DNA from 4 places in the Nocardiopsis sp. B62 genome. Region 3 is predicted to be linked to each of the others. Evidence: predicted binding sites of a transcription regulator. Region 3 holds the regulator's gene; each other region holds the start of a gene.
The links. Region 3 encodes LexA, which represses DNA repair genes until DNA is damaged. Its sites were predicted from a motif close to TCGAACANNTGTTCGA; they were not measured.

Region 1 (7,659 bases), on a different contig from region 3:
CAGTCCGGCAACCCCGAAGAGGTCTGACCCGCCCGAGCAACGACGGAGCCCCACCGGAACACTGTCCGGTGGGGCTCCGTCGTGTGTGACCCCGGTCAGTCGAGGATGATGTCGGTCCCGTCGATGGTGACGGTGAACTCCTCCAGGGGTTCCTGGGCCGGTCCGGTCACGACCTCACCCGAGACGATGTCGAACTCGCTGCCGTGGCACAGGCAGCGGATGACCTCGTCCTCCACCTCCTGGACCGTGCAGCCGCCGTGGGTGCAGGCCGCGCTGAAGGCCCTGTACCGGCCCTCCTCGGGCTGGGTCACCACCAGCTTGCTGTGGCTGAACACCGCCCCGCCGCCCTCGGGGACGTCGGAGGTCTGACCGACCACGTGGCCCCGGCGCACCTCCTGTGGGTTGGGAGGCTCACCGCAGGCGCTCACGGCGGTCACGGCGGCCGCCGCCCCCGCCGTTCCGAGCAGACGACGCCTGCTCAACCCGCACCCGCATGTCCTCGTTCCAGCCACGACCGAACGCTCCTCACCTGCGCCTGAATTCCACTACGAATCGTAGTAGGTCGGGTCGGGTGCCGTGCACCGCCCCCTACTCGGAACGCCAGTGGTCCTGCCCCTGCGGCGGGCCCTCCGGCGGGTAGGCGCGCGTGTGACCACCTGCCACCGGCGGGGGCGGCGGGTAGGCGCCGGGGGCGGCCTGCGGCGGCGGGTAGGCGGCGTGAGGCGGCGGCCCGTACCCCCCGGGTGTGTGGTGGCCCGGCTGGCCGTAGTAGGGCTGGGGGTGGTGGGGCTGGGGGTGGTGAGGCTCTGAGTGGTGGGGGTGGAGGGGCTCGTGGCCGGGGTCCGACTCGTCCCCGGGCCAGAACAGGGCGGTCGCCTCGGCGCTCACGATCACCGCCGGGGAACGCCCGAACTGCGCCACCCGAACGCGAACCCGCCGCCCGGGCTCCAGGAGATCCTTCCAGGAGTAGGTGAAGTGCGCCCTGCCACCCACGTGCGCCGGGCTGTCGATCGGCCGGTCCCTGGCCACGACCCACTCGTCCCCGGTCCTGACGTACTCGCTGGCACGCAACTGCACCTCGGCCCCCGGGTCGACCCCTTCCAGGACCACGCCCACGGACAGGTCGTACAGGGCGCCCCGGGGTTCGCCCTGGCCGACCAGGGAGTAGAACCGGCCCCTCTCTCCACGCTCGTCGACGTCGAACCTCAGGCTGCGCCAGTCACCCGGGAGAAGCTTCTGCGGTTCGGTCTTGTGGAAGGTGCGGTGTAGAGGCACGTCGCCCTCTCATGCTCGTGAGAACGCGGCGGCGAAGCGGGCTCAGCTCAGGGAGCTGACCGCCACACGCGGCTCGGGGGAAACCCCGCTCCGGGCGGGATGGACACATTGAACCGTCCGGACGCTCGCACCGGAAGGGCCACCCGCCCCCTGGCCAGCTGCGGTCAGGCCGTGAACTCCAGGCAGAACGGGTGACCGGCGGGGTCGGCGTAGACCCGGTACATGTTGTCGGGCCGCTCCTCGGAAACAGACAGCAGACGCGCGCCCAAGGTCAGGACCCGCTCGTGGGCGGCGTCGATGTCCCCGACCGCGATCTCGAAGTGCATCTGCTGGGGCCGCTCGGGGTCCGGCCAGGCAGGGGCCCGGTGGCCGTCCACCCGCTGGAAGTCGATCACGGGCCAGGTCCCGTCTCCGATCCCGGCCCAGTCGTGGTCACGCCTGGTGACGGGCAGCCCCAGGAGCTCCGAGTAGAAGTCGGCCAGCGCCCCGGGGTCGGGGCAGTCGATGGTCACCGCGCGCAGTCGTCCGAGCATGGGGAACAGCCTGCCAGACGAGCGGTGGGTCCGGGCCTCACCGCGACCGGACGTCGAGGACCACGGTTCCCGCGATCCTGTCGTGCAGACCCTGCCGGTTCGGCCGGTTCCAGGCGGCCATCCCGCCGATCAGCAGCGCCATCACGGCGATGAACACGAACCAGAGCCCGCGTGTGAAGAACAGCAGGATCGGGAAGCCGTACAGGGCCGCGCGGACCGTGACGGCGGAGAGGCGGATCGGACCGAGCCCTCCCTGGGCGGACAGCGGGGCCACCTTCAGCCCCATCCTCCGCTTGCCGTAGGTCTGCTGCCAGCGGGAGACGGCGTAGGTCTCGTAGGCGGTGTGGAGGACGAACATGACCGGCCAGAGGATGAACCAGAAGCGTTGGTCCAGGTCCTGGGTGGATCCGCCCAGGACCACCTGAGCACCGGCCCAGGTGAGCGCGAGGACCAGGCTGATCAGAAGCGCCGGCAGCGCGATCACGACCGCGTCGATGCAGCGGGCGGCCGCCCGCGCCCACCAGGACGCCAGCGGGTAGCCGGCCCCGACCACCGGTGGCACGGTCCCCGCCGCCGAACCGCCCTCGGGCGCGGGTGCCCCGACCGGTCCCGGTGCGGGCGGGCCGTCCTGCGGCGGTCGCGTCCCCCACTGGTGTCCGTTCGGGTGCGGTGAGGCGTTCATGGGAGAGGTCGACCTCCGGGGGTGACGGGGGATGCGGGCGCCTGGCACCCACGACTGTACCGACCGCCGCGCGCGCCCGCCCGGCGCTGCGGTGCCTCGCACGACGCGGCGCCCGCACGGTGGCCGTGCGGGCGCCGGAGGTGGATCCTCGCGGGTCCGGTCAGAGCATCTTGGCGAGGAACCGTCCGGTGTAGGACTCCGCGACCGCGGCGACCTCCTCGGGGGTGCCCTCGGCCACGACCGTGCCACCACCGGAACCGCCCTCGGGGCCCATGTCGATGACGTGGTCGGCCGTCTTGATGACGTCGAGGTTGTGCTCGATGACGATCACCGAGTTCCCCGTGTCGGCCAGCCGGTTGAGGACTCCCAGCAGCTTGCGGATGTCCTCGAAGTGCAGGCCGGTGGTGGGCTCGTCGAGCACGTACACAGTCCGCCCGGTGGAGCGGCGCTGGAGCTCGGCGGCGAGCTTGACACGCTGGGCCTCACCTCCGGAGAGCGTGGTGGCGGGCTGGCCCAGCCGCACGTAGCCCAGACCGACGTCGGCCAGCGTCTGAAGGTGGCGGCGGATCGCGTTCACCGGCTCGAAGAACTCCAGGGCCTCCGAGATCGGCATGTCCAGAACCTCGGCGATGTTCTTGCCCTTGTACTTCACCTGAAGGGTCTCGCGGTTGTACCGGGCACCGTGGCAGACCTCGCAGGGCACGTACACGTCCGGCAGGAACTGCATCTCGATCCTGAGCGTGCCGTCACCCGAGCAGGCCTCGCAGCGGCCGCCCTTGACGTTGAACGAGAACCGGCCGGGCTGGTACCCGCGCGTCTTGGCGTCGGTGGTCTGCGCGAACAGCTTGCGCACGTGGTCGAAGACCCCGGAGTAGGTGGCCGGGTTGGAACGCGGTGTGCGGCCGATCGGACTCTGGTCGACGTGCACCACCTTGTCGACCTTGTTCATCCCGTTGACCCGAAGGTGGCGGCCGGGCACGTCGCGCGCCCCGTTGAGCTCCTTGGCCAGGGCCTTGTACAGGATCTCGTTGACCAGTGTGGACTTGCCCGAACCGGACACGCCGGTGATGGCGGTGAACACGCCCAGCGGGAAGGACACGTCGATGCCGTGCAGGTTGTTCTCGCGGGCGCCCCGCACCACCAGTTCGTGCCCCTTGGTCAGCGGGCGCCGCGTGGCGGGCAGCTCGATGGCGCGTCGCCCGGCCAGGTAGTCGCCGGTGAGCGAGTCGGCGGAGGTGAGCAGTTCGTCCACGATGCCCGAGACCACGACGTGCCCGCCGTGCTCGCCGGCGCCGGGACCGATGTCCACGACCCAGTCGGCCGCGCGGATGGTGTCCTCGTCGTGCTCGACCACGATGAGCATGTTGCCGATGTCGCGCAGGCGCTGGAGGGTCTCCAGCAACCGGGCGTTGTCACGCTGGTGCAGGCCGATGGAGGGCTCGTCCAGGACGTACAGCACGCCCACCAGGCCGGAGCCGATCTGGGTGGCCAGACGGATGCGCTGGGCCTCACCGCCGGAGAGCGAACCGGAGGAGCGGGCCAGGCTCAGGTAGTCCAGGCCCACGTCCAGCAGGAATCCGAGCCGAGCGTTGATCTCCTTGAGCACCTGGGCGGCGATGACCATGTCGCGGTCGGAGAGCCGGAGCCCGGCCAGGAAGGCGGCGCTGTCGCCCAGCGCCATGGAGGCCACCTCGGCGATGGACTTGCCGCCCACCGTCACCGCGAGGACGACCGGCTTGAGCCGGGTGCCGTCACAGGTGGGGCAGGGCACCGAGCGCATGTAGCCCTCGAGGCGCTCACGGGTGTGGTCGCTCTCCACCTCGGAGTGGCGGCGCTTCACCCAGGGGATCACGCCCTCGAACTCGGTGTAGTAGGAGCGGCTGCGCCCGTACCGGTTGCGGTAGCTGACGTGCACCTGGGTGTCGTGCCCCTCCAGGATCGCCTTGCGCGCGCGGCGCGGCAGCCGCTCCCAGGAAGTGTCGGTGTCGAACCCCACGGCCTCGCCGAGCGCCTTGAGGATCCGCTCCCAGTAACCGCCGTTGGGGCCGCCCGACCAGGGGGCGATGGCGCCCTCGGCCAGGGTCCGCTCGGGGTCGGGGACCAGCAGGTCCGCGTCGACCTCCATGCGGGTGCCCAGACCGGAGCAGTCGGGGCAGGCGCCGTAGGGCGCGTTGAAGGAGAAGGAGCGCGGTTCGAGCTGCTCGAAGGAGAGGTCGTCGTAGGGGCAGTAGAGGTGTTCGGAGAAGACCTTCTCCCGCTCGGGGTCGTCGGCCTCCAGGTCCACGAAGTCCAGGACGATGGTGCCGCCGGCCAGCTTGAGCGCGGTCTCCACCGAGTCGGTGAGCCGCCCGTTGGCGCCGGGCTTGACGCTGAGCCGGTCCACGACCACGGCGATGTCGTGCTTGTCGTAGCGGCCGAGCTTGGGCGCCTCGTCCAGTCGGACCGACTGGCCGTCGACGACGGCGCGCGTGTAGCCCTTGGACTGGAGGTCCTTGAAGAGCTCGACGTACTCGCCCTTGCGTCCGCGCACGACCGGTGCGAGCACCTGGAAACGGGTGCTCTCGGTCATCTCCATGACCCGGTCGACGATCTGCTGCGGCGTCTGCCGGGCGATCTCTCGGTGGCACTCCGGACAGTGCGGAACGCCCACGCGGGCCCAGAGCAGGCGCAGGTAGTCGTAGACCTCGGTGATGGTGCCCACCGTGGACCGCGGGTTGCGGCTGGTCGACTTCTGGTCGATGGAGACCGCCGGGGACAGGCCCTCGATGAAGTCCACGTCGGGCTTGTCCATCTGGCCCAGGAACTGGCGGGCGTACGCCGAGAGGGACTCGACGTAGCGGCGCTGGCCCTCGGCGAAGATGGTGTCGAAGGCGAGCGAGGACTTGCCCGAACCTGACAGGCCGGTGAACACGATCATGGAGTCGCGGGGCAGGTCCAGCGACACGTCCTTGAGGTTGTGCTCCCGTGCTCCACGGACCACGAGTTGTTCGACCATCGAGTGAGACATCCTTCGGCTCTGACGCACAGGACGCGGACCACGTCTCAGTGACGTCGGTGGACCCGTGTATGGCTTCGCGTTGAGGCGGTCGCGGACCCCTCGGGGCCGCCGCGGCTCCGGAATCGGGCCGCTCAGGAGATGTCGGGGAGTGGTGAGACGACTCCCCGTTCGACAAGACTAACGATCACCCGGGGCCGTTTCTTCCGCCGCGCGAAAATGGTGGCACCCCGACGCGTGAGCGCCGGGACACCACCACTATAAACGAACAACCGTTCGAACGATGCTGGTTTCCACAGTTCCCGGGACCGGGCCCCGGGGTCGTCCGCGGACGGGGTGGTCCGGGGTCAGGAGCGGTCGGCCCTGTCCCGGTCCTGCCCCTCGAGCTCGGCCTGACGGCGCTGGTCGATGCCGGACTTGACCAGGCTGCCGACGATGGTGACGGTCATGATGCCCAGGATGACGGTGAGCGAGGTGCCGATGCCGATGTCGACGACGTGCACGCCGTTCTCGTGCAGGGCGTGCAGGATCATCTTCACGCCGATGAACACCATGATCGCGGACAGGCCCCAGCTGATGTAGGCCAGGCGGTCCATCAGTCCGGCCAGCAGGAAGTACAGCTGGCGCAGACCCATCAGGGCGAAGGCGTTGGCGGTGAAGACGATGTAGGCGTCCTGCGTGAGGCCGAAGATGGCCGGGATGGAGTCGACGGCGAAGACGAGGTCGATGACACCGATCGCGACGATCACCAGCAGCATCGGGGTCACGTGGCGGCGGCCGTCGAGCTTCACGGTGAGCTTGGCGCCGTGGTAGTCCTTCGTCACGGGCCAGAAGCGCTTCACCAGGCGCACGACCGGCGTCTGCGTGAAGTCCTTCTCCTCGTCGTCGCCCTTGACGTGGTCGCGGACGATCTTGTAGCCGGTGTAGATGAGGAAGACGCCGAAGAGGTAGAAGACCTCACTCCAGGCGTTGATGACCTGCGCGCCCAGCACGATGAAGAAGCCGCGCATGATGATCGCGATGACGATGCCGACGAGCAGGACCTCGTGCTGGTACTTCTTCGGGACCGCGAACGCGGTCATCAGAAGGTAGAACACGAAGAGGTTGTCGATGCTCAGGCTCTTCTCGGTGACGAACCCGGCGAAGTACTCGGCGCCCGCCGTCGGGTTGCCGAAGTACATGACCCCGAACCCGAACACGATGGCGATACCGATGTAGAAGACGGCCCACCAGGAGGCCTGCTTGATCCCGAACTCCTTGGGACCCTTGGTCTTGCTCCACGGGTGGTCGACGATCACGAGATCCAGGGCGAGGATCAGCACCATGGCCGCGATGGTGGCGGCCCACACCCACAAGGGAACGTTCACGGACGGATTCTCCTCCGGTTGGTGCGCGCGAGCGTTTTGCACGCACGGCGAATAACCGGAGGTCTCTCCCGCTCACGTCCGAAGAACGTGAACCGACGGAACCGGGAGAACGTCGTTGTACTCCGTGATGACGGCACCGCCGCGACAGGGATACTCCCCTCACGTGGTGAAGCAGGCGCGTAGAGCGCACCAGAACAGGTTACGCCATCCGAGCCAGTACTCAGCATGACATCAGAATCCTCTCTGAGGAAGTCACCCGCGCGGCGGTACCCACCACTCCCCGGAGACACATCATCCGCACCCGCCGGACATCCCGTTCCACGTGTGACCGCACGGTCCCGCGGGCACCGTCCACGGGGCGCCCCTGCCGCGTCCGGGGACCCGGAACCGGGACGGTCACCAGGGCGCCACCGACTTGTACACCGCGCACGCCGCCTCCACCGCGTCCTCCTCCGAGGGCAGCCTCAGCGCCGCCTCCCGGGAGCGGGCACGCAGATCGGCCGCGAGGTCAGGGTCGTCCAGCACCCGGCCGACCGCCGCCGCGAAGGCCGCGGGATCGCCGGGCGGCACCATCAGCACCGTCCCCGCGTAGAGGTCGGGGATGCCGCCCACCCTGGTGGAGACCACCGGCAGCCCGGCCCGTAGGGCCTCCATGATGACCAGCGACGGCCCCTCCCAGTGGCTCGTCAGGCAGAAGACGTCCGCCGCCGCCAGCAGGTCCGCCACGTCGCCCCGGTGCCCGAGCATGCGCACGTCCACCCGCATCTCCGCGGCGGAGTCGTGCAGTTCCCCCCACAGCGGCCCGTC
Region 2 (7,659 bases), on a different contig from region 3:
ACCTACCCGGAGGGCGCCCGTGTCGTGCACGAGGGCAAGGAGTACGAAGCCGCGTGGTGGAACTCCGAGAGTTCCCCCTCGGAGTCCAACGAGTGGGGTCCCTGGCGCCCGGTCACCTCGTGCTGACGGCTTCTGGCCCGGGCGCCACGGCCCCGACGAACTGAGCCCGTCTCCTGCCGCCGTCCACGACCCTGGGCGGACGGGCGGCGGCTGACCGGCTCGGGGCGCGGGTCCCGCGTGTGCCGAGCACCCCGGCCGCGCTCAGAAGTCCATGGAGGTCTCGGGCGCCATCCCGGAGCGGCGCGTGCCCGCCCGGACCCGGGACAGGTGCAGGTGTCGGCCGAGTCGGATGAGCGGCCGGACCAGAAGTTCCAGGCTGCCAGCGAGGAAGCACCAGGTTCCCGCGGTCATCAGGTCCTGGAAGAGGAACATGATGCTGCCCGCGATGAACCACAGCGCGATCAGGACGTCGTTGAGGATGCTGAACACCTCGTAACGCCGCCGGATGACGAGTTCGCGGTGACCGACCCGCACGGTCAGAGGCTGGTTGGGGTCACGCTCGCGCATTGCGGTTCCTCCGGCTCCGGGGTCCTGGCTCCATCCGCCATCATGCGGTCCCGAACCCGGTGCCGCCGCGTACCCGTGTCCTGCGGCGCGTTGCCCGGGGGCGGTCTCCATGGGCTGAGGGAAAGGAGCCTTGAGCGGGCGGCGGGACCTGAACGGGATGCGGGGGTCGCCCGGCCGAGCGTCACGGGGCTCCGCACAAGGTCGCTCGTCGACAGCGGTCCCGGTCCGACGCGCCGCCGAGCCAGCCCCCGGCCTGGCCGCGACACAGGTCATCGCAAAGCAGACGAAGACTGGAACGCGGCCGGACCTAGAAGCCGAACGACGCTCCTAAGATCTCCTCGTGGACGAGGACCTGAGACGAGCCCGACGATCAACCGGCCTGTTGATGACATCTACCGGGATGACCCCGATCGCTCTGGCCGCAGCCACGGTGGCTGTGGGCTCTCAATGGGCCCTGTGGGTGATGTGGGCAGTGTGGGTGGTCCTGGCCGGCGTGACGGTCTGGGCGGTGGTCACGGTGAACCAGTTCTCTCCGCTTGGGGATTGACCTTCCCTGGGGCTTGTTGCCCCTCCTGCTTCGGCGGGAGGGGGCTTTTCGTGCGTGGCTGCTCCTGGGCCTCGACTGTCAGGTCCGGCCCGATCTGCCGCTTCGCGCGAACTCCTTTTCTGGTTCGGTGCGTCAGCGTGCACTCAGCCGAAGAGGAACCGGGTCGGCGCCCGCGCACCGAGCCGGGTCGTGGCCGCCACCTCGACGCCGGTGTGTCGGACCTGCCTCGCACTCAGGCCGACGTGGGCAGGTCCAGAGAAAGCTGCCCCTGGGGCGCGGAGGGTTCGGACGGCCTCTCGGCGTCCCGGGGTGACCCGGGTCTGTTCAGGCCGTGTCTGGCGGCGACCTCGCGGACGGCCGTGGTGACGATCCGCTGGTAGGAGTCGGAGGCGTAGGAGCCTCGTGCGTAGAGCTCGCGGTAGAGCGGCAGCAGGCGCGGGTGCTCCCGGGTGAGCCATGCCCGGTACCACTCGCGCGCGCCCGGGCGCAGGTGCAGTACGACAGGGGAGACGCGGGTGGCCCCGGCCTCGGCGATGGCGGCGACGGTCTCCTCGATCTGCTCCGCTGAGTCGGTCAGCCCGGGCAGGATCGGGGCCATGAGCACCGAGCACTCCAGCCCGCGCTCGCTCAGCGCGCGCACCACGCCCAGCCGTGCGCGGGGGCTCGGGGTCCCGGGCTCCACGGTGCGCCAGACACTCGTGTCCACGGAGCCGACCGACACCGCCATGCCGACCCTCGTGACCTGTGCGGCCTGTTCCAGGAGGGGGAGGTCGCGCAGGACCAGGGTGCCCTTGGTGAGGATCGAGAAGGGGTTGGCGGTGTCGCGGAGCGCCGCGATGATCTCCGGCATCAGCCGGTACCGGCCCTCAGCTCGCTGGTAGGGGTCGGTGTTGGTGCCCATCGCGATGTGTTCGCCGCGCCACGAGGGCCGGGCGAGTTCGGCGCGCAACCGTTCGGCGGCGTTGACCTTGACCAGGATGCGGGTGTCGAAGTCGCGGCCGCTGTCGAGGTCGAGGTACTCGTGGGTGCGTCTGGCGAAGCAGTACACGCAGGCGTGCGAACAGCCCCGGTAGGGGTTGATGGTCCACCGGAACATCGGGTCGTCGCCGGGCACGCGGTTGATGATGCTGCGGGCCTGGATCTCGATGGCGACCGCCTCGCCGTCCTGGCCCGCCAGGACCGGCCCCGGCGCGGGGGTGCCCAGACCGGCCCGCCCGGTGCCGCGTTCGGGTGGGGTCGGGGCGGGTTCGAACAGTGACCCCTGCCCGGTGTTCTTGGTTCCCTCTCGGAGGTTCTCCCAGCGCATGCGGTCAATTCGAACATGTTTTCGAATGTCTGTCCAGTGGTGCGGTGGGGTTGTGGATCACGTCCGGTGTGGGCCCGCCACGGCGTGGCCGGTGCGGATAGGGCTCAGGATCCGCCCTGGAGCTGGCTCCGTTCGAGGCGCTCGGGGGTCCAGCGCTCCACCGCGCGGCCTCGGCTGTCCTGGAATTCGGGGACGGTCTCCTCCGGGTCCACCAGGATGATCCGGTGGCCGGTGTCGACCAGCTTGGCGGTCATGGCGGCGGACGTGCGGCGGGCCACCGGCAGCACCTCGTCGACCCGGCTCATGTCGAACACCACCAGGTGGGTCGAGGGCGTGTTCTCGACCAGTTCGTGCACCAGGGCCTCGATACTGCTCAACACCATGTCGCCCTGGAGTACGTAGACCGTGGCCGGTTCGCCGTCGACGACCTCCTTGCGGGTCTCGCGCAGCGACGAGCGGGCGGGTCTGCCGGGCTCCATCAGGTGCAGGCCCAGGTCCTTCGACAGCCTCTCCATCATGGCCACGCCGCGCGCGCTGTTGCCATGCGCGTCCAGACGCGGGGAGAACACCGCGACCCCGACCTGGCCGGGCAGCACGCCGAGGATGCCCCCGGCCACGCCGCTCTTGGCGGGGATTCCTACGCTGGTGAGCCAGTCACCGGCCGCGTCGTACATGCCGCACGAGGCCATCACGCTCAGCAGGTACCGGGTGGTGCGCCTGCCGAACAACCGCTGGCCGGTGTTGGGCTGCACGCCGCCGTTGGCGAGGGTGCAGGCCATGAGCGCGAGGTCACGCACAGTGACGTTGGCCGAGCACTGGCGGACGTACCCCGCCACGGCCGCGGCGGGGTCCTGCTCCAGACCTCCGGAGGCGTGCAGGAGGTAGGCGAGACCGAGGTTGCGGTCCCCGGTCTCCAGCTCGGAGGCGGCCAGCCCCTCGTCGACCTCCACCGGCCGTTGCGCCAGGTCGGAGAAGAGTCTCAGGACGCGGTCCGCGGCGGGGCGGTGGTCCTCGCCGACGAGAGCGTGGGTGACGATCGCCCCCGCGTTGATCATCGGATTACGGGGTCTGCCGGTCTCCGGGTCCAGGGACAGTTCGTTGAAGGCCTCGCCACTGGGCTCCACCCCGACGCGGTCGAGGACGAACTCCAGGCCGTGGTCTTCGATCGCCAGCGCGTAGGCGAAGGGCTTGGACATCGACTGGATGCTGAACTCGTGGTTCGCGTCCCCGCTCGCGTACACGGTCCCGTTCACCGTGCACAGCGCCACCGCCACCCGGTCCGGGTCGGCGGAGGCCAGTTCCGGGATGTAGTCCGCCCGGGCGCCCGAGACCACGTGCTCGGTGTCTTCGATGATGGCGTCGAGGTAGTCGAGGATCGGTGAGCGCAACAAGGGTTCCTCCGTCTTCTCCGGCCGGTGTCGCGATGTGAGTCGCCTCACGGTCCTGCCCAGGTCACCGCCTCCACAATCCTCCCGGGCTCGACCTCAGAGGGAAATGTGAACCGCGTTTTCAGAATTCCGTTCAACGCCTGTTAACAGTAGTCGACTCCTGTTTTGTTGATGAAATATTTCAGCATTCCGCATTTCTTTTGTGGGCTATTCTCCAATGGATCCGGAATTCCCTGCCGTCCGATCCGGAGCGTTTCCGCTGCCGCGCCCGGCTGTGCGAGCACGCACCACACGCGAAAGAGAAGCCCCATGCCCACCACCGCACGCTCCCACCCCCTCCGGCGCCGCCACGCCCTCACCACGGTCGCCGCAGCCTCGGCGCTGGCCCTCGCCCTGACCAGCTGCGCAACCGAGGGGGACGAGGGTTCCACCGAAACCGAACGGGAGGCCTACCGGATCGGCGTCGTGGGTGAGAACGAGACCCACCGGCTGTTGGCGCAGCTCGCCGAGGAGGAACTCGGCCACGAGGTCGAACTGGTCAACTTCACCGACTACAACCAGCCGAACCCGGCGCTGTCCAGCGGTGACCTGGACGCCAACTGGTTCCAGCACATCGCCTACCTGGCCGACTACAACGTCGCCTCCGGGGACGACCTGACCCCGGTCGGACCCACCGAGATCGTCCCGCTCTCCCTGTACTCGGAGGAGTACGACTCGGTCGAGGACTTCCAGGAGGGCGACGAGATCGCCGTTCCCAACGACGCCGTGAACCAGGGCCGCGCCATCAACGTGCTGGCCTTGGCCGGGCTGGTCGAACTCACCGGGGACTCCCCGCAACCGCAGCCCCGTGACGTCGACGAGGACGCCTCCACCGTCACGGTCACGCCGCTGTCGGCCGAGCAGACGGTCAACGCCCTTCAGTCCGTGCAGGGATCGGTCATCAACAACAGCTTCCTCAACGACGCCGGGATCGACCCGACCTCCGCCCTGTTCGGTGACGACCCCGAGGACCCCGCCGCGTTCCCGTTCGTCAACGCCTTCGTGGTGCGCGACGAGGACCGCGACGACGAGGCCCTGGCCGCGATCGCCGCCCTCTACCACGACGAGCGGGTCCTGGAGATCGCCTCGGAGCTGTCCGAGGGCACCTCCGTCCCCGCCGACGTCGACGTCGAGGAGCTGCGCACGGCCCTGGCCGAGTACGAGGCGGCCATCGGCGACGGAGCCTGAGACGTGGGCACGGAACACCCCGACGGCGCGCGGCCGCGGACGGCACTGATCGAGTTCCAGGGCGTCACACGCACCTTCGGTGAGGGGGAACGGGCCGTGACCGCGGTCGACGACGTGTCCCTGCGCGTCCACCGTGGTGAGGTCCTCGGCGTGATCGGCTTCTCCGGCGCGGGCAAGTCCACGCTGATCCGCCTGGTCAACGGGCTGGAGAAGCCCACCTCGGGCTCCGTCCACGTGCTGGACCAGGAGATCTCCGCCCTTCCCGAACGGCGGCTCACGAAGGTCCGCTCCCGGATCGGGATGATGTTCCAACAGTTCAACCTGTTCGGTTCCCGCGACGTGGCCGGGAACGTGGCCTACCCGCTGCGGATCGCGGGGTGGGACCGGCGTCGGCGCGGGCGAAGGGTCGACGAACTCCTGGAGTTCGTCGGGCTGACGGACAAGGCCGACCAGTACCCCGAACAGCTCTCCGGTGGGCAGAAACAGCGCGTGGGGATCGCCCGGGCGCTGGCCGCCGAGCCGGACATCCTGCTCGCCGACGAGTCCACCTCGGCCCTGGATCCCGCCACCACTGCCGAGGTCCTCGCCCTGCTGCGGCGGGCCAACGAGGAGCTGGGCATCACCATCGTGGCCATCACCCACGAGATGGAGGTCATCCGTGCCATCGCCGACCGGGTGGCCGTGATGGACCGGGGGCGGATCGTGGAGACCGGATCGGTCCACGACCTCTTCTCCGACCCGTACTCCGGGGAGGAGCCTGGGTTCGTCGCGTCCGCGCTGAAGGGGCGGCCCACCCCCGAGGACGTGGCGCGGATCAGGAGGGCGACGTCCGGGCGGCTGGTCACGGTGTCCCTGAAGGACTCCGTGGCGGTCGGCTCCGTGCTGGGCCGCGCCGACCGGCTGGGTGCCAGCTTCGAGATCGTGCACGGCGGGATGAGCACCACCAAGGACTCCTCCTACGGCCTGGTGACCCTGGCGGTCGGCGGACCGGCCGAAGCCGCGGAGAGGCTGATCGCGGAACTGGCCGCAGCCAGCCCGGTACAGGAGGTGGACTGATGATCGGGACCTACCGTGACCTGGACTGGGAGTACTACGGGCCCGCCCTGGTCCGGGCGATGTTCGACACGCTGTACATGGTCGGTTGGGCGTTCCTGATCGGTGGCCTGGCCGGTCTGGTGATCGGGCTCGCTCTCTTCACCACGCGCGAGGGCGGGCTGTTCGCCAACCGGCCGGTCTGGCACCTGACCAACGTCCTGGTGAACCTGGTCCGCCCCGTCCCGTTCGTCATCCTCATCGCCGCGCTGCAACCGGTCACCATCCAGGTGGTCGGCAGCGGTATCGGCAACGACGCGGTCGTCTTCGTCATGATCTGCGCATCCAGCTTCGCGATCGCCCGCATCGTGGAGCAGAACCTGGTCTCGGTCGACCCTGGGGTGATCGAGGCGGCCCGGTCCATGGGTGCCTCCCGCAGCCGAGTCGTCCTCACCGTGCTGCTGCCCGAGGCCCTGGGACCGCTCATCCTCGGCTACACGTTCGTGGTCATCGCGATCACTGACATGTCCGCCCTGGCGGGCATCATCGGCGGGGGAGGGATCGGCAACTTCGCGATCGTCGAGGGCTACAACCGGTTCCGTCCCGAGGTCACCTGGCTCGCCGTGCTCGTGGTCATCGTCTTCGTGCAGGTGTTGCAGGTGGTGGGCAACAGGCTGGCCCGGCGTGTGATGCGCCGCTAGGGTCGGCCCTGGTCACCTCACATCGGCGCGCAGGCCCCGGAACTGTCACCCACGCTGTGGTATGGGCAGCCCGCCTACGCTGGGAAGGGAAGGGCCGTGTGTTTCTTTCGCAGCGGGGCAGGCGGACAAGGAACGCCACTCCGGTCTCGGGTTCACCACGGAGGCCGACCTCGACGACGAGGGCGGCCTGATGGCCCACGGCCCACGCCGTGACCGAGCTGGGGGAACGGGCGGAGCAGACCATCGTCGACCTGGTCAGGACGGCCGTGAGTTGATCCGGGGCGTCGCGCGCTCCCTCATCCTCACCGTGCGCCCAGGGCTCTGAGCAGGTAGGGGAGCAGGCGCTCGGCGATGTCCGCGCCCGGGGTGGCGGCGTGTCCGCCGCCCGCCTCCGGGGGCACGAGGAACGTGTGGCTGACCATTGGGCCGATGACCAGCTCCGCGACCACCAGGGGGTCCTCCACCTCGGGGATCTCCCGACGCTCGACCGCCCGGTCGAGCAGGGCGAGCACCCGGCCCTGGAGGGGGATCACGAAGGCGTCGAAGAGCACGTCGGCCAGGGCCCGGTTGTGGGCGGCCTCGCCCAGCACCGCGCGCAACAGACGGCCGGAGGGGCCCTCCAACGCGGCGGCCTTGTCCCGGAGCAGCACGCCGAGGTCGGCGGCGAGGCTTCCGTGGTCGTGGTCGGGGCCCAGGTTCTCCGCCCAGGCCCGGGCGGCACCCACCACCAGGTCCTCCTTGGAGCGCCAACGGCGGTAGAGGGTGGCGGTGGAGACCCCCGCCCGACGTGCGACGGCGGCGGTGGTCAGACCGCTGTAGCCGTGCAGCTGGAGTTCGGTGAGGGTGGCGTCCATCAGCGCGCGATCCCGGCTGGCGTCGCGGGGTCGGCCC
Region 3 (7,659 bases):
GAACGGGAAGTACGGCAGGTTGGGGCTGGCCAGCGCGACACGGTCGCCCGGACGTACGCCCCTGGAGACCAGGAGGTTGGCCACCTGGTTGGCGATCATGTCGGTGATCGCGTAGTTGAGCCGGGTGTCACCGAAGACCAGGCACTCCTTCTCGGGCGCGGAACGGGCGCCGTCCTCAAGGAGCACGGACAGGTTGAACATGGGGGCCTCCCGCAGACATGTGAATCCGGACAGGTGAAACGAATGCCAGGTGTGACCTGGATCGCGTGTTCTGCGCCACTTTGACGGCAGAGTAACAAACCGGGCGGTCGGTGTGGAGGGGCGCAGGGTCCGGAAAACCACCGGTGCGCTGGTCACCCTCCGTGAGAACAGCCCTGTTCGGGGTCCCGTCCCGGACGGCGGTAAACCGGTCTTCGGCCGTGTACCGCAGCCGCTAACCTGAAGGCAACACACCCAGAACCGGCTAAGGAACACTCAGCGATGACAGCGGTAGACGGCGACCAGACGACGGGCGACACCTACGACGCCCGCGCCCTCCAGGACAAGTGGCAGGCGCGCTGGGCCGCCGAGCTTCCGTTCGAGGCCAACACGGACCCGGGGGACACCCGCCCCCGCTCGTACATCGTCGACATGTTCTCCTACCCCTCCGGTGACCTGCACATGGGCCACGCGGAGGCCTACGCCATCGGTGACGTGATCGGCCGCTACCGCTTCCAGCGGGGCGACAACGTCCTGCACCCGGTCGGCTGGGACTCCTTCGGCCTGCCCGCCGAGAACGCGGCCATCAAGAACAACGACCACCCCTACAAGTGGACGTACGCCAACATCGAGACCCAGGCCTCCTCGATGCGCCGCTACGGCCTGGCCCTGGACTGGTCGCACCGTCTGCACACGAGCGACCCCGAGTACTACAAGTGGAACCAGTGGCTGTTCACCCGCTTCTTCGAACGCGGGCTGGCCTACCGCAAGGACGGCCTGGTCAACTGGTGCCCCCAGGACCAGACCGTGCTCGCCAACGAGCAGGTCGTGCAGGGCAGGTGTGAGCGCTGCGGAGCCGACGTCGAGCGCCGCGCCCTCAACCAGTGGTACTTCAAGATCACCGACTACGCCCAGCGTCTGCTGGACGACATGGACCAGCTGGACGGCGGCCGCTGGCCGGACGAGATCCTGGCCATGCAGCGCAACTGGATCGGCCGCTCCACCGGCGCCGACGTGCGCTTCGAGATCGAGGGCCGCGACGAGCCGGTCACCGTCTACACGACCCGGCCCGACACCCTCTACGGCGCCACCTTCTTCGTGGTGGCAGCCGACGCCGACCTGGCCGCGGAGCTGTGCGCGCCCGAGCAGCGCGAGGCCTTCGAGGACTACCGTTCCGAGGTCGCCAAGCTCTCCGACATCGAACGCCAGACGACCGAGCGTCCCAAGACCGGCGTGTTCCTGGGCCGCTACGCCGTCAACCCGGTCAACGGCGAGCGCATGCCCGTCTGGGCCGCCGACTACGTACTGGCCGGCTACGGCCACGGCGCCGTCATGGCGGTGCCCGCCCACGACCAGCGCGACCTCGACTTCGCCCTCGCCTTCGACCTGCCCGTGCGGGTCGTGGTCGAGACCGGCGAGGCCGACCCCGCCGAGACCGGCGTCGCCGCCGCGGGCGAGGGCGTCCTGCGCGACTCCGGCCCCCTCGACGGCCTGACCAAGACCGACGCCATCGAGCGCATCATCGGCATCCTGAGCGAGCGCGGCACCGGCGACGCCACGGTCAACTTCCGCCTGCGCGACTGGCTGCTGTCCCGCCAGCGCTACTGGGGTACCCCGATCCCGATCGTCCACTGCCCCTCCTGCGGCGAGGTGGCCGTCCCCGACGAGCAGCTGCCGGTCACCCTGCCCGACCTCCAGGGCGCCGAGCTGGCCCCCAAGGGCATCTCTCCGCTGGCCGCCGCCAAGGAGTGGCTGCACGTGGACTGCCCGTCCTGCGGCGGTTCGGCCGAGCGCGACACCGACACCATGGACACCTTCGTGGACTCGTCCTGGTACTTCCTCCGCTACATCTCCTCGCACCTGGACACGGCCCCCTTCGACACCGACGAGGTGAACAAGTGGGGCCCCGTCGACCACTACATCGGCGGCAAGGAGCACGCGACGCTGCACCTGCTGTACGCGCGCTTCTTCACCAAGGTCCTGTACGACATGGGCATGGTCGGCTTCACCGAGCCCTTCCGCCGTCTGACCAACCAGGGCCAGGTCATCAACGAGGGCCGGGCGATGTCCAAGTCGCTGGGCAACGGCGTGGACCTGGGCAGGGAGATCGACGCCTACGGTGTGGACGCGGTCCGGCTGACCATGCTCTTCGCCTCCCCGCCCGAGGAGGACGTGGACTGGGCGGACGTGTCCGTGGTCGCCGCGCAGAAGTTCCTCAACCGCGCCTATCGGGTGATGAGTGAGGCCGGTGCGGGCAGCACTCCCGGAACGGACCTCTCCACAGGCGACACCGATCTGCGGCGCTTCACGCACCGCTCCATCGACCAGATCACCGCCCTGGTCGAGGACAAGCGCTTCAACGTCGCCATCGCCCGCTGCATGGAGCTGGTCTCGGCCGCCCGCAAGGCGATCGACTCCGGTCCCGGCGCCGCCGACCCGGCCGTCCGTGAGGCCGCTGAGTTCGTGGCCGTCGCCCTGTCCCTGTTCGCGCCCTACGTCGCGGAGGAGGGCTGGGAGAAGCTGGGCCACAGCGGCTCGGTGGCCGTCGGCAACTGGCCCGAGGCCGACCCGGCGCTGCTGGTCCAGGAGTCCGTCACCTGCGTGGTGCAGGTGCAGAGCAAGGTCCGCGACAAGCTGTCGGTGTCCCCCGACATCGACGCCGCCGAGCTGGAGCGCCTGGCCCTGGCCTCGGAGAAGGCCCAGAGCTTCATCGGTGACAAGACCGTGCGCAAGGTGATCGTCCGCGCGCCCAAGCTGGTGAACATCGTCGTCGGTTGATCCGTCGCACGGGGCGGTGGTCGCGCTGGCGACCACCGCCCTCTACCTTGGGCGTGACAACTGATTGGGAGGCGGTGGCCGGGTGGGCTCTGCGACGGGTTCCGGACCCAGACCCTGGGTGCGGGCGGCGATCGTGGTGACGGGCACGGTGGCGGTCTCCGCCGCCGCCGTCGGAGGCGGTCTCTGGTTCACGGGGAACGACCCGGACCAACCCCGGGGCGGTGACGCCCACACCACGGCGCCACCGTGCGGCGTGGTCCCGGAGGAGGCGATCACCGAGGCGCTGCCCGGTGCCGTCCTGGAAACGGACGACGGCGGCCCCCTCGCGGGCGGCGAGGGCACCGCGTGCGTGTGGACCACGGCCGGACTCGACGCCGAGGAGCAGGGTGTGCTGCGGGTGGACCTGTCCGCGCGCTTCACCGACGCCTCCGCCGAACCGGCCGTGACCGGCGACGAGTCCGCCTCCCGGGCCCAGACCGCGATGGCCCCGGCTCGCGGTCGTTCCGTGGTCCTGGGATCCGGCGCCGAGGCGGAGGTCTGGCGCGGCCAGGTCCCCGGTACCGCCGAACTCGCCTTCCACAGCGACAACCTGCTGGTCCGCGTCTCCTACAGCGCCATGGACGAGGACGACCCCGTGTCCTACGACCGCGCCAGCGAGACCGTCGTCGCCTTCGCCGAACAGCTGGGAGAGGCCCTGTGAGCACCCCCCACTCCGGGCCCCCGCCCGCCTTCGCGCAGTCGGAGGACCCCGGAGCCACCCCGCCGCAGAGCCGGGGACTGGCCGTCACCCTCCTCGTCGTCCTGATCCTGGCCGTGCTGGCGCTCGCCGCATGGCTCACCTGGTACCTGCTGCGCGACAGTGTGGAACTGGGCGAGTTCGAGGCCGCGCCCGAGTGCGGGATCGGTGAGACCGAGACCCTCGAGGAGTCGGTGCCCGGCTACGAGAGTGAGATCGAGGAGACCGTCGGCACCGGCCAGGACCCCTTCGGGGCGGGCTGGCAGTGCCGCTGGGCCACTCCCGAGGGAGCGGGCGCCTCCGTGCCGTCCGCCGCCACCCTCGTCCTGGTCGCCGCCCCGGTCGAGGGTGGCGTGGAGACCGCCGCCGAGACCCTGCGCTCCACCGCCGGGGAGAACGACACCCAGCCCGTGGAGGGCCTGGGGGACGAGGCGCTCACGTGGGTCGAGGACGGCGCCTTCGAAGTGGGATGCGTGGGTGTGCGGGTCTCCAACCTGTACGTGGAGTCCTGCTACACCGCCGCCACCGACTACGACGCGATCGGTTCCATGGACGGTGAGGCCGCCGCCGAGGAGGCCGAGCTCCTCGCCCGCGCCGTCGTCGACGAGCTGCCCGCACCCGCGGACGACTAGCGGATCGTTCCGGGTCGGCTACCAGAGACCGTCGAGGAACCCCTCCAGCGCCGGGGTGACGTCGGGGGAGAAGGCACGGTCCGCGTCGAGGGCGGCGGCCCCGGGGGAGTCGTCGTACTCGCGCAGGATGTGGTCGACCCCCGACAGGTCCACCCGCTCGGCGCCGTCCAGGCCGGTCATGAGCCGGTCGACCTCCTCCTCGTTCACCTGGGCGTCCTGGTCGCCCCACAGGACCAGCACCGGGGTGTCCCCGGGCAGGCCCTCGGCCAGTTCCACGGGGTCGAAGGAGTCGATCCAGGTCAGGTAGTCCGCGCTGTTCTCGTCGAACAACCCCGTGGCGTCGCTCTCGGGCAGCTCCCCGCCCGCGCGCACGGCGGCCCGGCCCGCCCGCAGGTCCGAGAGCATCTGCGCCGCGGTCACCTCGCCGACGCCGCCCTGGGCCTCGGCGGTGCGGATCTGCTCGGACACCTGGCGGTCGATGAGGTCCAGCATGCGGGTGCCCGGCGGAGCGGCCAGCACCAGAGCGGGTTCGGCGTCGAGGAGTTCGTGGGCGCGCAGCGCGTACAGGGCACCCTCACTGTGGCCCAGGATGACCGTGCGCTCGGGGTCCACCTCGGGCTGGGCGACCAGCTCCGTGTAGGCGGCGGCCATCTGCCGGTCGAAGACGAGGGGGTCGACCGGCTGGTCGAGGGCCTCCTCCTCGGCCTCGCTCATGTCCGCCGGGTCCGCGCTGCCGAACTTGTCGTAGCGCAGCGAAGCGGCACCCGCACCGCTCAGCACCCGGGCGAGGTTCAGGTTGGTGTTGGCCTCCGGGCGCGCGGCGCCGTTGCCGTCCCGGTCGGTGGGACCGCTGCCGGAGACGATGAGCACCCCCGGGACGGAGCCCTCACCGGCGCCGGAGGGAGCGGTGAAGGTGCCCGGCACCGTGAACCCGCCACCCTCGAAGGAGACCTCGCGCTCCTGCCCGGCCGCACCGGGCAGCGCGGGCCCGTCGCCGTCGCTGGGCGCGCAGGCGGAGACCAGCAGGGCCCCGGCGACCAGGGCCGAGGCCAGGGCGGCGCGGGGTCGGCTCGGGGAAGGGGACACGGGGGCGGAGGCAGGTGTCGACACGCCCTCAGCGTATCGGCACGCCCACCACCCCCGGCTCGGGGACCTGGGCTCAGACCCGGCGCATGACCGTGACGACCTTGCCGAGGATGGTGGCCTCGTCTCCCTGGATTGGGTCGTAGGCGTCGTTGCGCGGCATCAGCCACACGTGCCCGTCCGGCTCCCGGCGCAGCACCTTGACGGTGGCCTCGTCGTCCAGCATCGCCGCGACGATGTCACCGTTCTCGGCGGTCTGCTGCTGACGGACCACCACCAGGTCACCATCGGTGATCGCGGCGTCGATCATGGAGTCACCGACCACCGTGAGCATGAACAGACGGCCCTCGCCGACCAGCTGGCGCGGCAGCGCCAGGACGTCCTCCACGGCCTCCTCGGCCAGGATCGGGCCACCGGCGGCGATCCGACCGACCAGCGGCACCGAGGCCGCCCGGGTGGAGTCGGCGGTGAGCTCCTCCTGGGTGAGGGTCTGGGAGGCCTCGCGGCCCGGGGTGCGCAGCTCCACGGCGCGCGGCCGGTTCTGGTCCCGGTGCAGGTAGCCCTTGCGCTGGAGCACCTTGAGCTGGTGCGCCACGCTGGAGGGGCTGGACAGGCCGACCGTGTCGCCGATCTCCCGGATGGACGGCGGGTACCCCCGTTCCCGGACGTAGCGCTGGATGCAGTTGAGGACACTCTGCTGACGTGCGGTGAGCTTGGGGGTGTCGGACCCGGACGGGCCCGGGTCGCCGACGGGCGAAAGAACGGTGGTGGGTCCGGAGCCGACGGCTCCGGGGTTCTCCTCCGGCACGGCCGGGCCTCCTCGGTGTTCGGTTCGGTCAGGGCCTGTGTGTGGCCGGATCGGCCACGCGGACCGGACGGCGAAGCCGGTGTGAAATCAAGGTCAACTTTAGTCGTTGCACACGGTGATATCAAACAAGCGTTCGAGAACGTGTGGACGAGGGCGCGTGGGGATTTCGCATTGTGTTTTCGCGCCCCGATTTCCGGGGGTCCGGACTTATGTGTGTACACGCGCGCCGTGGCCGTTGTCCGGGGAATGTGCGATCCGGTATGGGGTTCGTCTCGCCGTGCCCCGCCGCCACTCCGTGCTCGCGGGAGAGGGGGGAATTCGGTCGGCGCCGAGGTGTGGCGGGCGTCGAGCCGCGCGCCCGCGCCCCCTTATCCTTGGATTCGGCTCCCGGAGCCGCACATCCCCGTTTCCACCTCCTCGAACCCCGTTCCTCGGCCGCCCCTGTTCCAGGGTTTGGGGACACGCCGTCGGCAGGGTTGCGGGTGTCCGCCCCGGCGCCTAGGTTCGACCACAACATCTGGTGTTGACATGGGGGCTGTGGTCAATAAGTTGTGGTTAAGTAGACCTCCAGGGTTGTTGGTCGGGTACAGGAAAGCCAGGTGAACCGGGATGCACTGTCCGTTCTGCCGTCATCCGGACACCAGGGTGATCGACAGCAGGTCCACCGACGACGGCGCGGCCATCCGGCGCCGCAGGACCTGCCCCGTCTGTGAGCGACGCTTCACCACGCAGGAGACCGTCCTGCTGATGGTGGCCAAGCGGTCCGGGGTCACCGAACCCTTCAGCCGCACCAAGATCATCGCCGGGGTGCGCCGCGCCTGCCAGGGCCGCCCCGTCTCCGAGGACGCCCTCGCCAAACTCGGCCAGCGGGTCGAGGAGGAGATCCGCGGCCGGGGTGTGGCCGAGGTGCCCGCCCACGAGATCGGCCTTGCCATCCTGGGTCCCATGCGTGACCTGGACGAGGTCGCCTACCTGCACTTCGCGAGCGTCTACCGTGGGTTCGAGAGCCTCGCCGACTTCGAGGCCGAGATCGCGAGCCTGCGGGAGGACCGCGAGGGGGAGCCCGCGGTCGACACCACCGGGTAACCCCGGCGACCGCCGCATGGTGGGTGGAGAGCCCGGCCGAGACCGTGCCTTCCGCACCACCCCGAACACACATGAACGTCCGCGCGGTCACCGCCGGGTCCGCGCATGACCTTCGGGGGAGAGGTCGCCATGACGCGAAGGACGAACGGCACGACCAGGCGCCGGGGCAAGGGCCTGACGATCGGCCGGGTCAACACCACCGAGGGCGTCCATCCGTACGACACCCTCGAATGGGAACTCCGCGACGTCGTCATGACCAACTGGCGCGACGGCACCGTCAACTTCGAGCAGCACGGCGTCGAGTTCCCCGTCACCTGGTCGGTGAACGCCACCCAGAT
Region 4 (7,659 bases), on a different contig from region 3:
TCCCAGGGCGTCGCGGAGCCGGGCCGTGTCCTCCACCGCGCACCACCGCTCGGCCCCGGCCACCCGCATCCGCACCACGCGACCGGCGCCCTCCAACTCGGCCAGCCACTCCCGCAGCGCACCCCGCTCGTCCGCCTCGGCGGTGGTCAGCGGCCCCACCTCCCGCAACAGGTCGGCCGCACCCTCCAGGTCCCGCACCGGTGCGGCGGTCCGCTGCAACAGGGCGTCGGTCTGCTCCACCACCTCCGGGTCCAGCAGCTCCCGCAGGTCCGCGCTGCCCAGCAGGTCCGCCAACAGCGACGCGTCCAGGGTGAGCGCCTGCGCGCGCAACTCGGCGGCGGGGGCGTCACCCTCGTACAGGAACGCCGCCGTGTACTCCATCAGCAGTGACCGGGCGAAGGGCGAGGCCTGCGGGGTCTCCACCTCCACCACCCTCATCCGACGCGCCCGGACGTCAGTGAGCACCTCCGCCAGCGCGGGCACGTCGAACACGTCCCGCAGACACTCGCGCACCGTCTCCAACACGATCGGGAACGACCCGTAGCGGCCCGCCACCGACAACAGGTGCTGGGCCCGCAACCGCTGCTGCCACAACGGCATCCGCCGGTCCGGGCGCTGCCGTGGCAACAGCAGCGCCCGCGCGGCGCACTCACGGAACCGGGACGCGAACAGCGCCGACCCGGTGAGCTCGTCGGTGACCACGGCCTCCACGGTCTCCGGGTCCAACGACACCAGGTCGGCCAGCTCACCCGCCCGCAGGATGCCGCCCGACTCCACGTCCGGCAGCCGCAGCACGATCCCGTCGTCACCGTGCACCACCTGGGCGTCCGTCCCGAACCGTTCCCGGGCCCGCCCGGCGATCGCCAGCGCCCACGGCGCGTGCACCCGGGCCCCCAGCGGTGAGTGCACCACCGCCCTCCAGTCGCCCACCTGGTCGCGGAAGCGCTCGATCACCACTGTTCGGTCGTCCGGCACGCTGCCGGTCGCCTCACGTTGGTCGGCCACGTACTCCACGAGGTTGTCGGCGGCCCAGTTGTCCAGCCCGGCGGCCGTGGCCAACTCACGCCCCGCCACCTGGTCGCGTTCGGCCAGTGCACGGGTCATCGCGCCCACCGCACGGCCCAGTTCGGCCGGGCGTCCGAGCGCGTCCGCCTTCCAGAACGGCATCCGGCCCGGCCGTCCGGGGGCGGGGGAGACCATCACGCGGTCGGCGGTGATCGCCTCGATCCGCCACGAGGTCGAGCCCAGCACGAACACGTCGCCCACCCGCGACTCGTACACCATCTCCTCGTCCAGCTCACCGACTCGGGTCGGTGCCCTGCTCGTCGACTCCGAGGCCAGGTGCACCCCGTACATGCCCCGGTCGGGGATGGTGCCGCCGCTGATCACCGCCAGCCGCTGGGCGCCCGGCCGCGACCGCAGCACGTCCTCGCCTCGGTCCCACACCAGGCGTGGCCGCAGCTCGGCGAACTCGTCCGAGGGGTAGCGGCCGGACAGCATGTCCAGCACCGACTCCAGCACCGCGTCGCTCAGGTCCGCGAAGGGCGCCGCGCGTCGCACCAGTGCGGCGAGCCCGGGCACCGTCCAGTCGTCCATCGCCACCATGGCCACGACCTGCTGCGACAACACGTCCAGGGGGTCGCGCGGCATCTCCAGCCGTTCGATCCCGCCCGCGCGCATGCGTTCGGTCACCACGGTGGTCGCCAGCAGGTCGCCCCGGTACTGCGGAAGGAACACCCCGCGGGAGGTCTCACCCACCTGGTGGCCCGCGCGGCCGACCCGCTGGAGGCCACTGGCCACCGACGGGGGAGCGGCCACCTGCACCACCAGGTCCACCGCCCCCATGTCCACCCCGAGTTCGAGGCTGGAGGTGGCCACCACACACCGCAGCCGCCCCGCCTTGAGGTCGTCCTCGATGAGCTCCCGCTCGGCCTTGGACACGGACCCGTGGTGGGCGCGCGCGATCACCGGGTCACCGCCCCGGCTCTGCTCGGACTGGCCGATCACCTGCGCGGCCACCTCCTCGTCGGGGAGGCCGCCGTCGACGCGTTCGGCGTGGAGGTCGTTGAGCCGGGCGCACAGCTTCTCGGCGGTGCGACGGCCGTTGGTGAACACGATGGTGGAGCGGTTGGCCTCGACCAGATCCAGCACCCGGCGCTCCATGTGCGGCCAGACCGAGCCCCGGCTCATGGTGTTGCCCGCGCGCGGGTCCGGGGGCAGGCCCTCGGCCGTGGCGGCCGGGCTCCCGGGTTCGTCGAGGTCGGGTACGGACGCCTCCACGCGCAGGTCCATGCGGGGGGTGTCCGGCGGCGCCACGATCACGGCGCCACCGGTTCCGGCGGATCCCCCACCGGTTCCGGCGGATCCCCCACCGGTGCCGCTCAGGTAGGCGGCGACGGTCTCCCGCGGACGCACCGTGGCGGACAGGCCGATCCGCTGGGCCGGGCGGTCCACCAGGGCGGACAGGCGCTCCAGGCTCAGCGCCAGGTGGGCGCCGCGCTTGGTCCCGGCCAGGGCGTGCACCTCGTCCACGATGACCGTCTCCACCCCGGAGAGGCCCTCACGGGCCCTGGAGGTCAGGACGAGGAAGAGGGACTCGGGCGTGGTGATGAGGACGTCCGGGGGGTGGGTCGCCATCCGGCGCCGCTCCTGGGCGGGGGTGTCGCCGGTGCGCACCCCCACGGTGACCGGTGACAGGACCTCCCCACCGCCCTCGGCGGCCGCGGCGATCCCCGCGAGCGGCTGGCGGAGGTTGCGCTCCACGTCCACAGCCAGCGCCTTGAGCGGCGACACGTACAGGACCCGGCAGCGCTTCGAGCGATCCGTCGGCACCGGGGCGTGGGTGAGCCGGTCCAGGGACCACAGGAAGGCCGACAGCGTCTTGCCCGACCCGGTCGGCGCCACCACCAGCGTGTCCCTGCCGGAGGCGACCGTCCGCCAGGCCTCGGTCTGTGCGGCCGTGGGCCCGTCCGGGAAGGCCCGACCGAACCAGGCCCGGGTCGCCGTGCCGAAGGGTGCCAGGGGATCGGTCGCTCCGCTCATCGCACCAGTCTGCCCAAGGGGTCCGACAGATCGCCGCAGGACACCCGGGACCGCGGACCGGCGGAACTCGTCCTGTGGACGAGGCCCAGCGGCTCCCTCCGGTCACCCATACTGGGGCCGATGAGACTCACTGTTTTCTGGCACAACATGCACGCCCAGTTCGGCGAGGCCTACGCGGACAGCCTGGCCAAGGACTACGTCATCGAGAAGCTCGGCTCCCGCACGGTCAACCAGGCGCTGGCCGACGGGACCTCGGCCAAGGAGGTGTGGCGGGCCGTGTGTGACGCGTTCGACCTTCCCGCCTCCGTCCGCTGAGCCGACCTTCCCCAAGCACACGTAAAAACCGGGACGCCAGGGGTTCGTACCGGATTTCGAACATGAGTTCGGGTACTCTGGGTTCTCGGTGGGCGGACGTCGAGCGTCGCGATTGTCGTAGCGACCGCGTAGCGTCATGCGCATCATGAAGAAAAAGGCATCAACCCAACAGGGGAATCCCGTGGCATCTGGAGACCGAGACAAGGCTCTCGAAACAGCGCTCGCGCAGATCGAGCGGCAGTTCGGCAAGGGCTCCGTCATGCGGCTGGGGGACGACGACCGTCCGCCGATCGAGGCGATCCCCACCGGCGCCATCGCGCTGGACGTCGCCCTGGGCATCGGAGGCCTGCCCAAGGGCCGGGTCGTCGAGATCTACGGCCCCGAGTCCAGCGGTAAGACCACCGTCGCCCTGCACGCGGTGGCCAGCGCCCAGAAGATGGGCGGCATCGCCGCCTTCGTCGACGCCGAGCACGCGCTCGACCCCGAGTACGCCAAGAAGATCGGCGTCGACACCGACAACCTCCTCCTGTCGCAGCCGGACACCGGTGAGCAGGCGCTGGAGATCGTCGACATGCTCATCCGCTCCGGCGCCGTCTCGATCATCGTGATCGACTCCGTGGCGGCCCTGGTGCCCCGCGCCGAGATCGAGGGCGAGATGGGCGACAGCCACGTCGGCCTCCAGGCCCGGCTCATGTCCCAGGCGCTGCGCAAGATCGCCGGTGCCCTGCACACCACCGGCACCACCGCGATCTTCATCAACCAGCTCCGCGAGAAGGTCGGCGTCATGTTCGGCTCGCCGGAGACCACCACCGGTGGCAAGGCGCTGAAGTTCTACGCCTCGGTCCGCCTGGACGTGCGCCGCATCGAGACGCTCAAGGACGGCACCGACGCGGTCGGCAACCGCACCCGCGTCAAGGTCGTCAAGAACAAGGTCGCTCCGCCCTTCAAGCAGGCGGAGTTCGACATCCTCTACGGTGTCGGCGTCTCCCGCGAGGGCAGCCTCATCGACCTGGGCGTCGAGCACGCCATCGTGCGCAAGTCCGGCGCCTGGTACACCTACGACGGCACCCAGCTCGGGCAGGGCAAGGAGAACGCCCGCAACTTCCTGCGCGAGAACGTGGACGTGGCCAAGGAGATCGAGAAGAAGATCAAGGAGAAGCTGGGCATCCCCGGACAGGGTGACGACAGCGCCTCCAGCGCGTCCAGCCCCGCCGAGCCCAAGGCCGACCCGGTCAAGGCCGAGGAGCCCAAGGCCCCGGCCAAGCGCGTCGCGGCCAAGACCACCAAGGCCGCCGCCCCGGATGCGTGAGCGGCGCCGGTCACCCGACCGCACCGGACCGGCCGAGGCCGATCCGGTGAGCGCCGACGAGGAGACCGCTCCGGGCGGGCAGCCCGGAGCGGACCTCGAGAACAAGGCCAGGAACCTGGTCCTGCGGATGCTCACCCACTCCCCGCGCACCCGCGCCCAGCTGGAGCGCTCCCTGCACCGCAGGGAGTACCCGGACGAGGTGGTGGAGGGGGTCCTCAACGGCCTCGATGAGGCCGGACTGATCGACGACGCCGCCTTCGCCCAGGCCTGGGTCACCTCCCGGCAGTACGGCAGGCACCTGTCCCGCCGTGCCCTGACCCAGGAGCTGCGCACCCGGGGGGTGGAGGAGGAGACCGTCCGTGAGGCGGTCGCCGAGGTCAGTGACGAGGACGAGCAGGAGGCCGCCCGCGTGCTGGCCCGCAAGAGCCTGCGCGGGAGCCGAAGCAGGGAGAAGGAGGCCCGCATCCGCCGTGCCCTGGGCGTCCTGGCACGCAAGGGCTACCCGGGGGGCCTGTCCTACCGCATCGTCCGCGAGGAGATGGAACAGGAAGGCCTGGAGGCCGACCCGGACCACCCCGACCTCTAGCGCCCACTCAGCCAACCCCGCCCCACCCGGGCCGCAGGCGGGCCGGGGCCGCTTCGGCCCCGGGCGCCGTGCACGCACGCGGATGCTAGCTTCCTCTTCTGTGACGGAACACCAGGAAGAGACCAGGGCCGCCTACGACGGGGTCGTCGAGCTGTACGCGTCGATGTTCGCGGGACGGTTGGAGACACAGCCGTTCTCGCGGAACATGATCGGCACCTTCGCCGAACTGGTGCGCGGGACGGGGAACCCGCTGGCGGCCGACGTCGGGTGTGGGCCCGGACACCTGACGGCCATGCTGCGCGAACTGGGTCTGGACGCCTTCGGGCTGGACCTCTCCTCCGCCATGGTCGACCACGCACGGCGGACGTACCCGTCCCTGCGGTTCGAGCGGGCGCGGATGGAGACCCTACCGGTCGAGGACGGCGCGCTCGGCGGTGTGCTGGCCCACTACTCCGTGATCCACACCCCGCCCGGGGAACTGCCGGCGCTCCTGGACGAGCAGGTGCGGGTCCTGGCGCCCGGGGGGCTGCTCCTGGTCTCGTTCTTCGCCACCGACGGACCCGAGCCGGTTCGCTTCGACCACAAGGTGACCCCCGCCCACAGCTGGCCTGTGGAACGGTTCGCCGAACTGCTGGCCGAGGCTGGTCTCACCGTGGTCGCCCGGCTCATCCATGATCCGGCCTCCGAGCGGGGCTTCCTTGACGCCCACCTGTTGGCCCGCCTCGACCGGTGATCGCCGAAGTGACCGTGTGCGCACGGCTCCCTGACGGGCCCCACCCCGGCAGGGCGGCGGCGAACACCCCGCGGGTCTGATCAGGCCCGACCAGGCACTCCCGCACCCGGTCGAGTTCCTCGGGGGCTCAGGACGGCTCCGTGTGCTCCCTGACCACGGGCTCACCGGTCCCTGCGGTCACACCGGCCTCCGGGGTCACCTCGGGAAGCTGCTCCGCGACGGGGATGTCGACCTCCGGTTCCTCTGCGCGCGGTTCGGGGGGATCGGTGGTGAGTTCCAGCGGGGCCACGTCCGGCGCGAAACCGAACACTCCCGCGTAGAAGGCCAGCTCCGCCTCCAGGGAGCGCACGCGCGCGGCCTCGGACCGGAATCCGTGCGCCTCACCCTCGAACTCCAGCAGCGCGTGGGGCACCTGGCGCCTGCTCAGCCCAGCGGCCATGCGGCTCGCCTGGTCCGGGGTGACCACCTTGTCCTCCAACCCCTGGAGCAGGAGGACGGGGACCCCGATCTCACTGATCCGGTTGATCGGCGACCGCTCCCGGTAGGTCTCCACGAACCCCGGCAGGGTCCCGACCAGCGTGTCCGTGAAACGTGACTCGAAGTCGTGGGTGGTCTTGACCAGGCCCAGCAGGTCCGCGACACCGAAGTACGACACCCCGCAGGCGAAGGTGTCACCGGTCAGGGCGAGCAGGGCGGTGAGGCCGCCCGCGCTCGGGCCCCGGATCGCCAGGCGCTCGGGGTCGGCCAGGCCACGATCCACCAGGGCCCGAGCGGCCGCGGTGCAGTCCTCGACGTCCACCGCGCCCCACTGCTTGTGCAGGCGCTTGCGGTAAGAGCGCCCGTAGCCCGTGGAACCGCCGTAGTCCACGTCCACGATGCCGATCCCACGGCTGGTGAAGTAGGCCTTGACCAGGTCCAACGAGCGCGTGGCCTGCCCCACCGGCCCGCCGTGCGCCCACACCACGTAGGGCGCTGGCCCGTCCGAGGAGACCTCGGGGTTGGTGGGCGGGTACACGTTGGCGTGCACCGTCGCCCCGTAGCGGCCGGGCAGCGTCTCCTGGCGGGGGACGGGAAGGTAGGCGGGGTCGACGGGTTCCTCGGCGCCGCGCACCAGCACCTCGACGGTACGGCGGTCCGGGTCGAGCCGCACCAGGCACCCGGCTGTGTCCGCGGAGGCCGCGATGGCCACCACGCTGGTGCCGTCCGAGTCCAGGTGCGACCACGAGGTCAGCTCGGTGGTGACCGGCTCCAGGTCCAGGGTGTCGGGGTCGTACACGCTCGGCCGCATCGCGGTGTCGCCGTGCAGGGTCACGATCCGTCCGTCGTCCAGCAGGCGGAAACAGCGGTCGCCCAGACGCCACGGCGGGGAGTGGAACTCCTCCTCGGCCGGGTACAGGGCGATGGCCTGTCCCTTCAGCCCGGCCTGGTACAGGTTCCAGAAGCCGGGCCAGTCCGAGGCCAGGTACAGCGTGGAGTCGTCAGACCAGACGGGGGCGAGCACGGACTCGTCCACCCCGCCCTTGAGCGTGTACTCGCCGATCAGCCCGTCCTCGGTGAGGTCGCCCACCCGCAGCTCCGTGCCGTCCCAGGGCATCCTCGGGTGGTTCCACCGCACGTAGGCCAGATGGGTGCCGTCCGGCGAGACCGTGGGGGAGGCGTAGAAGTGCGCTCCGG

Region 1: the regulator LexA is predicted to act here: its motif matches at 5,750-5,765, upstream of uvrA (excinuclease ABC subunit UvrA).
Region 2: the regulator LexA is predicted to act here: its motif matches at 2,430-2,445, upstream of KBX21_RS24785 (Rv2578c family radical SAM protein).
Region 4: the regulator LexA is predicted to act here: its motif matches at 3,414-3,429, upstream of recA (recombinase RecA).

What each region holds. Positions count from the first base shown of each region.
Region 1 is NZ_JAGPXK010000006.1:19,709-27,367, reverse strand. Features, by position in the region: gene KBX21_RS08870 (mechanosensitive ion channel domain-containing protein) at 1-27, shown strand, start outside; gene KBX21_RS08865 (Rieske (2Fe-2S) protein) at 96-482, opposite strand; gene KBX21_RS08860 (hypothetical protein) at 589-1,275, opposite strand; gene KBX21_RS08855 (VOC family protein) at 1,440-1,808, opposite strand; gene KBX21_RS08850 (RDD family protein) at 1,846-2,490, opposite strand; gene uvrA (excinuclease ABC subunit UvrA) at 2,651-5,485, opposite strand; gene KBX21_RS08840 (TerC family protein) at 5,833-6,852, opposite strand; gene KBX21_RS08835 (glycosyltransferase family 4 protein) at 7,249-7,659, opposite strand, start outside.
Region 2 is NZ_JAGPXK010000038.1:27,272-34,930, forward strand. Features, by position in the region: gene KBX21_RS24770 (PASTA domain-containing protein) at 1-126, shown strand, start outside; gene KBX21_RS24775 (YrhK family protein) at 262-567, opposite strand; gene KBX21_RS24780 (hypothetical protein) at 908-1,114, shown strand; gene KBX21_RS24785 (Rv2578c family radical SAM protein) at 1,347-2,420, opposite strand; gene KBX21_RS24790 (glutaminase) at 2,525-3,808, opposite strand; gene KBX21_RS24795 (MetQ/NlpA family ABC transporter substrate-binding protein) at 4,118-5,035, shown strand; gene KBX21_RS24800 (methionine ABC transporter ATP-binding protein) at 5,039-6,091, shown strand; gene KBX21_RS24805 (methionine ABC transporter permease) at 6,091-6,768, shown strand; gene KBX21_RS24810 (TetR/AcrR family transcriptional regulator) at 7,071-7,659, opposite strand, start outside.
Region 3 is NZ_JAGPXK010000003.1:108,403-116,061, forward strand. Features, by position in the region: gene KBX21_RS04605 (long-chain fatty acid--CoA ligase) at 1-201, opposite strand, end outside; gene leuS (leucine--tRNA ligase) at 481-2,976, shown strand; gene KBX21_RS04615 (hypothetical protein) at 3,059-3,676, shown strand; gene KBX21_RS04620 (hypothetical protein) at 3,673-4,344, shown strand; gene KBX21_RS04625 (alpha/beta fold hydrolase) at 4,363-5,454, opposite strand; gene lexA (transcriptional repressor LexA) at 5,504-6,235, opposite strand; gene nrdR (transcriptional regulator NrdR) at 6,845-7,321, shown strand; gene KBX21_RS04640 (vitamin B12-dependent ribonucleotide reductase) at 7,451-7,659, shown strand, end outside.
Region 4 is NZ_JAGPXK010000016.1:6,759-14,417, forward strand. Features, by position in the region: gene KBX21_RS17410 (ATP-dependent helicase) at 1-3,042, opposite strand, end outside; gene KBX21_RS17415 (DUF3046 domain-containing protein) at 3,163-3,357, shown strand; gene recA (recombinase RecA) at 3,539-4,666, shown strand; gene KBX21_RS17425 (regulatory protein RecX) at 4,659-5,252, shown strand; gene KBX21_RS17430 (class I SAM-dependent methyltransferase) at 5,353-5,985, shown strand; gene KBX21_RS17435 (prolyl oligopeptidase family serine peptidase) at 6,113-7,659, opposite strand, start outside.